Regions from separate parts of the Micromonospora sp. NPDC005163 genome, predicted to be linked through region 3. Evidence: riboswitches for the same ligand, from Rfam matches in the RefSeq annotation. Region 3 holds a riboswitch; each other region holds the start of a gene.
What was found. Region 3 has a riboswitch for cyclic di-AMP ahead of ACWD6N_RS13250 (C40 family peptidase). Riboswitches for the same ligand answer to the same signal wherever they lie in the genome.
Positions count from the first base shown of each region.

Region 1: it holds a riboswitch for cyclic di-AMP, as region 3 does, so the genes downstream of both, ACWD6N_RS31490 (coiled-coil domain-containing protein) here and ACWD6N_RS13250 (C40 family peptidase) in region 3, are expected to answer to the same signal.
Region 2: it holds a riboswitch for cyclic di-AMP, as region 3 does, so the genes downstream of both, ACWD6N_RS09385 (C39 family peptidase) here and ACWD6N_RS13250 (C40 family peptidase) in region 3, are expected to answer to the same signal.

Region 1 covers NZ_JBSFYP010000071.1:17-2,271, forward strand. The annotation lists gene ACWD6N_RS31490 (coiled-coil domain-containing protein) at 85-1,149, opposite strand; cyclic di-AMP (ydaO/yuaA leader) riboswitch at 1,155-1,287, opposite strand; gene ACWD6N_RS31495 (cation diffusion facilitator family transporter) at 1,429-2,255, opposite strand, start outside.
Region 2 covers NZ_JBSFYP010000009.1:52,759-55,013, forward strand. The annotation lists gene ACWD6N_RS09380 (alpha/beta fold hydrolase) at 1-98, opposite strand, end outside; gene ACWD6N_RS09385 (C39 family peptidase) at 264-1,109, opposite strand; cyclic di-AMP (ydaO/yuaA leader) riboswitch at 1,336-1,477, opposite strand; gene ACWD6N_RS09390 (hypothetical protein) at 1,771-2,255, opposite strand, start outside.
Region 3 covers NZ_JBSFYP010000015.1:73,818-76,072, reverse strand. The annotation lists gene ACWD6N_RS13250 (C40 family peptidase) at 1-895, opposite strand, end outside; cyclic di-AMP (ydaO/yuaA leader) riboswitch at 908-1,043, opposite strand; gene ACWD6N_RS13245 (lysozyme family protein) at 1,274-1,753, shown strand; gene ACWD6N_RS13240 (N-acetylmuramoyl-L-alanine amidase) at 1,802-2,255, shown strand, end outside.

The DNA.
Region 1 (2,255 bases), on a different contig from region 3:
CCCCCCGCCTGGCAAAAAGGGCGGAACGCGCCCGCCCCCCGGGGGGGGGCCCCCCCCCGGGGGGGGGGCCCCCCGGCCGGCGGGTCAGTACACCGACAGGTGCACGTGGTTGGTGTGGTCGCTGGACGGGTCGCCGCCCGCCCCGCTGTACGACTTCCACCCGCTGCTGGGCAGCCAGATCTGCCTGTACCAGATCACGTACAGCACGGCGAGCCGGTCGGCGTTGCGGATGAAGTACGCGGCCAGGTTGTTGCCGTACGTCTTGTCACCGCCGGTGGCGTCGCCGCCGAAGCCGCCCTTCTGCGCGGCGAAGTCGCACGCCCGGCCCTTCGGGTGCTCGCCGGAGCCGCCGTTGCGGTGGCAGGAGACGTACCGGGTGAAGCCGGCCGCCTTGGCCTGGTTGAGCGCGTGCAGGGTGCGCGGGGTGATGCAGCCGGAGGCCGGGGTGGGGTCGTTGACGCTGCACGACTCCGACGGCCAGGAGCCGTCGGAGTTGCGCGGCGCGGCCGTGGCGTTGGCGGTGGAGGTGCCCCGGTTCGAGCCGCCGTCGGCGGTCGTACGGGCCTTCGTGGTGGCCACGGTCAGCGCCCGTTCGGCCTGCTCCTTGCGCTTGGCCATGACCGTGACCTGCTTGCGCTGCTCACGGATCTCGCCGTCCAGGGCGATGCGGGTGCGATTGACCTCGTCCCTGGTGGCGGTGAGGTCGCGCAGCGCCCGGTCCTCGTTGGCGGCGACCGCGTCCAGCGTGACGGCCCGGTCCATGAAGCCCTCGGGGGTGCTGCTGCTGAGCAGCGCCGACACCGTGCCGAGCCGGCCGGTGCGGTAGGCCAGTCCGGCGATCTCGTCGACCTTGCCGCTGCGCGCCGTGAGTTCGATCTCGGTGGTCTTCAGCTGGGTGGCGAGCTGCTGCTGCCGCCGCACGGAGGTGTCCAGGGCGCGTTTCGCGTCCAGGTATCCCTTGCTGGCCGCCTCCAGTTGGGCCCGCAGCGCCGGGGTGCCGCCCTCTTCGTCTCCGTCGGGTGCCGCGGCGGCCCGCTGGCCGGTCGGGGGAGCGGCCGAGGCGGCGCCGGCCGGGATCGCGACGCTGAGGGCGAACATCGCGACGATCAGGGCCGCCAGTCGGGCGGCGGGTGGTCGTGCTGGTACCACTACGCATGTCCTTCCGTCAGCCGCCGACCGGGTTAGCTGACGGGTTCGGGACGGAAGATCCCTACCGCGGACGCGGATGCACCCCAGGAACATGGTTCCCCGGTTCGCCCCGTTCGGGCGATTAGGCGGCGACCGCCACCGGCGCCGGGAGGGCGCCGCCGGGTGGAGGCCGGGACCGAGCCTACCGGTGCCGATGGGACCAGTGCAGCCGATGTGACGGACGGTGCGTGCGTCGTCACGGAAAATTCCGGCCAAGCCGAGTAAAACTCCTGAAACGCACTACCATTCGACCGAACCGCACGCCCCGGGGGCCGCGCCGGGTTCGATCTGCAACGTCGCGTGCTCGATCCGGAAGTCCTCGTGCAGGGCGGTGCGTGCCGCGGTGAGCACCACTCCGACATCCGCGCCGGGCGCCATGGTCAGGTGCGCGGAGGCCACCTCCATGCCCGAGGTGAGCGTCCAGACGTGCAGGTCGTGCACCTCGACCACGCCGGGCACCGCGGCCAGCCGGTCGTGCACGGCCGTGACCTGGAGGTGCTCCGGGGCGGCCTGCACCAGGATGCGGACCGCGGCCCGTCCCAGCCGCCAGGTGCGCGGCAGGATGAACACGCCGATGGCGACCGCGACCAATGGGTCGGCCCACCACCAGTCGGTGACCTGGATGAGCAGCGCCGCGCCGATCACGCCGAGCGAGCCGAGCAGGTCGCCGAGCACCTCCAGGTAGGCGCCCTGAAGGTTGATGCTCTCCCGGGCGCCCGCGCGGAGCAGGCCGAAGGCGGCCACGTTGGCGAGCAGGCCGAGCACGGCCACCGCGAGCATCGGACCGGCCAGCACCTCGTGCGGGTCGCCGAACCGGCGGATCGCCTCGATCACCACGTAGACCGCGACACCGGAGAGCAGGACCGCGTTGGCCAGCGCGGCGAGCACCTCGAGTCGGTAGAGCCCGAAGGTGCGTTGCGGGTCGCCGGTGGCCCGCCGGGTGGCGGTGATCGCGGCGAGCGCCATCCCGATGCCGAGCACGTCGGTGAACATGTGGCCGGCGTCGGAGAGCAGGGCCAGGGAGCCGGTGTGGAACGCGGCCACCGCCTCGACCACCATCAGGGCGG
Region 2 (2,255 bases), on a different contig from region 3:
GGCGCCCAGGGCAGCCAGACGTCGCCGGTCGCCCCCATCCCGTGCAGCAGCAGCAGGACCGGCCCGCGGCTGGTGTGACCACGCGATTCATCCACCACGGCCGCAGTCTCCCACGGTTCGCCGACGGGTACGAGAGTCCTCGTCGGCGGCACGACGGCGAACCACCTCGCGCGGTACGGCTTCACCGGCTGTCGACCACATGAAAAGACGCCGCGGGCGCCGGCCCCTTGTGGGGGACGGCGCCCGCGGCGGCTGCGCCCGGGTCAGGCGGAGTAACCCCGAGTGGCGATCCAGTTCGCCAGGTCGATCGTTGTGATCCAGTACGACGGATCGGCGGCGTTCGCCGAGTCGGCGATCCGCACGGTCCGGCCGTTGTCCTTGTAGCCCACCACGGCGATGTAGTGCCCGCCGCCGTAGGAGTGCCAGCCACCATCGGTGTCGGTGGCGTCGCCGGCGATGTTGGCCACCACGCCCCGGCCGGCGGTGATCGCCGCGACCACGTCGGCCTGGAGTCGGTCCATCTGGGCCGGGCTGGGCGCGCCGGCGAACATCCGGGTCCGGTACGGGGAGCCCTTCACCTCGGCGTTGAGCACCCGGGTGGTGTCCAGGGCCGAGTTGGTGCCCATCTCGGTGGTGCCCAGCTCGACGCCGAGCTTGTCCTGGGTGCGGTCGATCCCGGTGGCGCTGAGCGCGTTGCGGGTGGCCGCCGGGCCACAGTTGTAGTACGTGTTCTGCGCCTGGTAGTCGTAGTCGAGCACCTTGGTCGCGGGCGGCTTCGGCGCCGGCTTACGGGTCAGGTCCGGGTTGCCGGTGGCCTTGGCGGCGGGCGACGCGGCGCTGGCCGTCGGGGTGGCGGTGCTCGGCGAGGTGCTGGCCGAGGGGGCCGCTACGCGAGCCTCGCCGCGGGAGGCGACGGTGTCGCTGCGCATCTCGGCGACCGTGGTCGCGGTGTGCTGGCTGGCCGGGGCGTCGTCGGTGCCGGCGATCAGGGCGCCGGTGGTGGTCGCGAGCGCCAGGGCCGCGGCGGAGGCGGCGACGATCTGGTAGGGGCGCTCGGTGGCGAGACGACGGAGCTGACGCTTCAGGGTGTGCTTCACGGGGTCCTCCACGGATCGGGGGGAGAGCGGCACACCGGGCCGGACCGATATCCGGGCAGGCGCCAGCGCGCGGACCGTGGTCCGCGGGTGGTGAACCGCTCAGGGTTGTGCCCGGCGTGGCCGGGCGGGAGAGGCGGTGACCCGGAGGGTCAGCTCACCGGACGGATGAGCGGGGGCACCGCGGCGCCGTGGAGGCGGAGGAACAACCGAGGGGTGGAGAGGTGCTGCACGAGGATGGAACTCCTTCCGACACCGCCTACCGGGTTAGCTGACGGATTCGGGCGGGAAGATCGCCCTACCGCGGGCCGTGGCTCGCAGATTCACCCCGGACTAACTGATGGGTCCCCGGTTCGTTGATCACGATTGAGCGGGTCGGCGCGGCGTCGCCTCTTGCGATCGGTTACCGCACCGGACGGGACGACACTACTGGCCGGCTCAAGCCCTGCCAAGCCAGGTTCACCTGCGTAAACCTGAAATCGAGCGCCAATTTCTGCGCGTATTGCCACTGACGTGACTCGATGGGACAACCGGTTGCGGCGGCGCCTCCGGTCGACAACCGGACAGGCCGTCGACAATGCCGCCGCATTTGCGCGAACATTGCGCCCGACCGTTCCAGCTGCCCGATCCGGCGTCGGTGTGACCGGGCTCACGCTTCCGGTCGGGACATTTCCGGTCAGCCCACCCGCGCCGGGCGCCAGCGCGCCGCGGTCGCCGCACGGGCCGCCGCGGTCGGCGCCGGTCGGACCGGCATCCGGACCGGCCGCAACCGGGCCGCCGCTGCCCACGCCTCCTCGGCGAGCGTGCGGGCCGCCTCGGCGGCCAGTTCGGCATCGCGCCACGTGGATCGTTCGCGCTCGGCGGCGGCCCGGTGCTCGACCCACCTGCCGTCCCGGACAGCGCGGCTCAGCAGCACCTCCTGCTCGACCGGGTGTCGCCGGGGATCCCAGCCGTTGCGGTGTGCGAAAACGTCGGTGAGCTGACGCATCGACAGGTCGCCGCGCCAGTGCGCCGCCATCGCCGCGCGGTGCAGGTAGCGCTCCCGGGCGGCGTACTCCGTCGGGGAGCGCGGCGTGCGGGGGGTGGGCAGCGAACCGGCGCCGGCGAAGCGGCGCGCGGCGCGGTCCGCCTCCTCGTACCCGGCCCAGGCCCGCTCGGCCG
Region 3 (2,255 bases):
CACCGGCGCGTAGGTTGGCCCGGCTGACGTCCTTGGTCACCCGGCTCTGCTGGGCGGCGTTGTGCGGCAGCGACACACCGGCCTTGGCCCAGGCGGCCAGCATCAACCCGGAGCAGTCGTACGAGTTCGGACCCTCGGCACCCCACACGTAGGGCTTGCCGATCTGGGCGCAGGCGAACTTGACGGCCACACCGGCACCGCCGCCGGGGTAGCTGGCCGGGCAGGGCGCCGGACGCAGCGGACCGCCGCCACCGTTGCCGTAAACCTTCAGGCGCAGCTTCTGCAGGCGGTCGATCTCGTCGTTGATCTGCTTCTTCTTGGCCGCCAGCTGGGCCTCGGTCCGGGTCAGTTGGGCCACCATCTCGTCCAGTGGCGCCTTCTGCGCGGCCAGTTGGTCACGCAGGTCGGCCACCTGCCGCACGTCCTGCTGCTGGTTGTGCGCAAACCGGTCGAGCATCTCGAGCTGCCCGACCACGTCGCTCGGTGACCGGCTGCCCAGCACGGCGTTGACGGTGGAGACGTTCTCGCCCTTGTACGCGCGCACAGCCAGGGAGCTGACCTTGTCCATCGCAGCGTCGACCTGGCGCTCCAGCGGGGCGATCCGGGCGGCCAGCGCGTTGGCCTGCTTGCGCTTCGCGGCCAGGTCGGCCCGGGTGGCGTTGTGCCGTTCGATGATCGGTTCGAGCTTGTTCCAGTCGGCGTCGATCTGGCGCTCGATCTCGGCGACGGAGGGGTCGGCGTGGGCCGCCGTGGCGCTGCCCGTCAGGACGACGGCAACGCCGACCAGGGCGGCGAGGGCGGTGGTGAAGCGGGACCAGCGTGAGCGCGGCACGATCGACGTCGGGCCGGCTGACGCCGACCGCTCGGACGACGGCCGCGGGGCATGGTGAGCCACCGGGTTCCGTACTCCTTCTTCCCGACCGCCTACCGGGTTAGCTGACGGGTTCGGGCGGGAAGGTGGACGCCCTACCGCAGTGGCTGCGGATTCACCCCAGAAACCTGGGTCCCCGGCTCGCTCGGAAGCGACTCGGCGGTGTCGGTCCGTTACCGCCCGGGTGGGCGGAGCTGCTGTCGGCCCGACGAATGACCAGAGTAGAGACGACCGTTACCGATCCGCAACCGGTGGGGCCGTGACACTCCGTACCGATTGCCGGCGACGACGGCCGGGAACGAAGGTTTCCTTCCACGAACCTCGGTAGGTCGAAAGGTATTGACGGGAGCCCCGGGCGGGGCGAAGGTGACCTCACTTCGCCCTTCAGATCTAGGGGGTTCGATGCACGGTCCAACCCTGTCCACCGGCCGGCGCGCGCTGCTCGCCGCCGCCGTGGTCGCCGCCGCGACCGCGGTTCCCCTACCCGCCGGCCCAGCCGTGGCCGCACCCACCGCCGACCGCCAGCAGCAGTACGCCGCCGCGGCGACCGAGTACGGCGTACCGGCCGACGTGCTGCTCGGCGTCTCCTATCTGGAGTCACGTTGGGACAGCAACGCCGGCACGCCGAGTACCAGCGGCGGCTACGGCCCGATGCACCTGACCGACGCCCGGCACGTGGCCGCCCTACCGGGGCGCAGCCACCACGACGCCGGCACCGAGGACCCGCGCGGCGACGACTCCCGCCCCGCACGGGAGATGGCGCCCCGACCCGCCGAGGATCCCGCGCCGCCCGCCGCAGCGTTGCAGACCATGGACGCCGCCGCCGCACTGACCGGCGCCGCCCCCGAGTCGCTGCGCACCGACCCGAGCGTCAACATCTGAGGCGGCGCGGCACTGCTGGCCGCGTACCAGCGGGAACTGGGCGCACCGGTGGGGGCCGGCACCGACCCGGCAGCCTGGTACGGCGCGGTGGCCCGCTACGCCGGCGCGGACAGCGCGGACGCCGCGGCGGCCTTCGCCGACGAGGTGTTCACCACCATCGGCGCCGGCGAGTCCCGGGTGACCGACGACGGCCAGCGGATCACGCTGCCGGCCCGGGCAATCCAACCGCAGCGCTCCTGGCTGGACCGGCTGGGACTGCGCCGGCTCGCCCGCCCCGACGGGCTGGAGTGCCCCCGCACCATCTCCTGCGAGTGGATCCCGGCGCCCTACGAGGCGTTCGGCGCCGGGAACTACGGCAACCACGACCTCTCCGACCGACCCGGCCGGCAGAAGATCGAGTACATCGTCATCCACGACACCGAGGCGAGCTGGGCGACCACGCTGCAACTCGTCCAGGACCCCACCTACGTGAGCTGGCACTACTCGCTGCGCTCGGTGGACG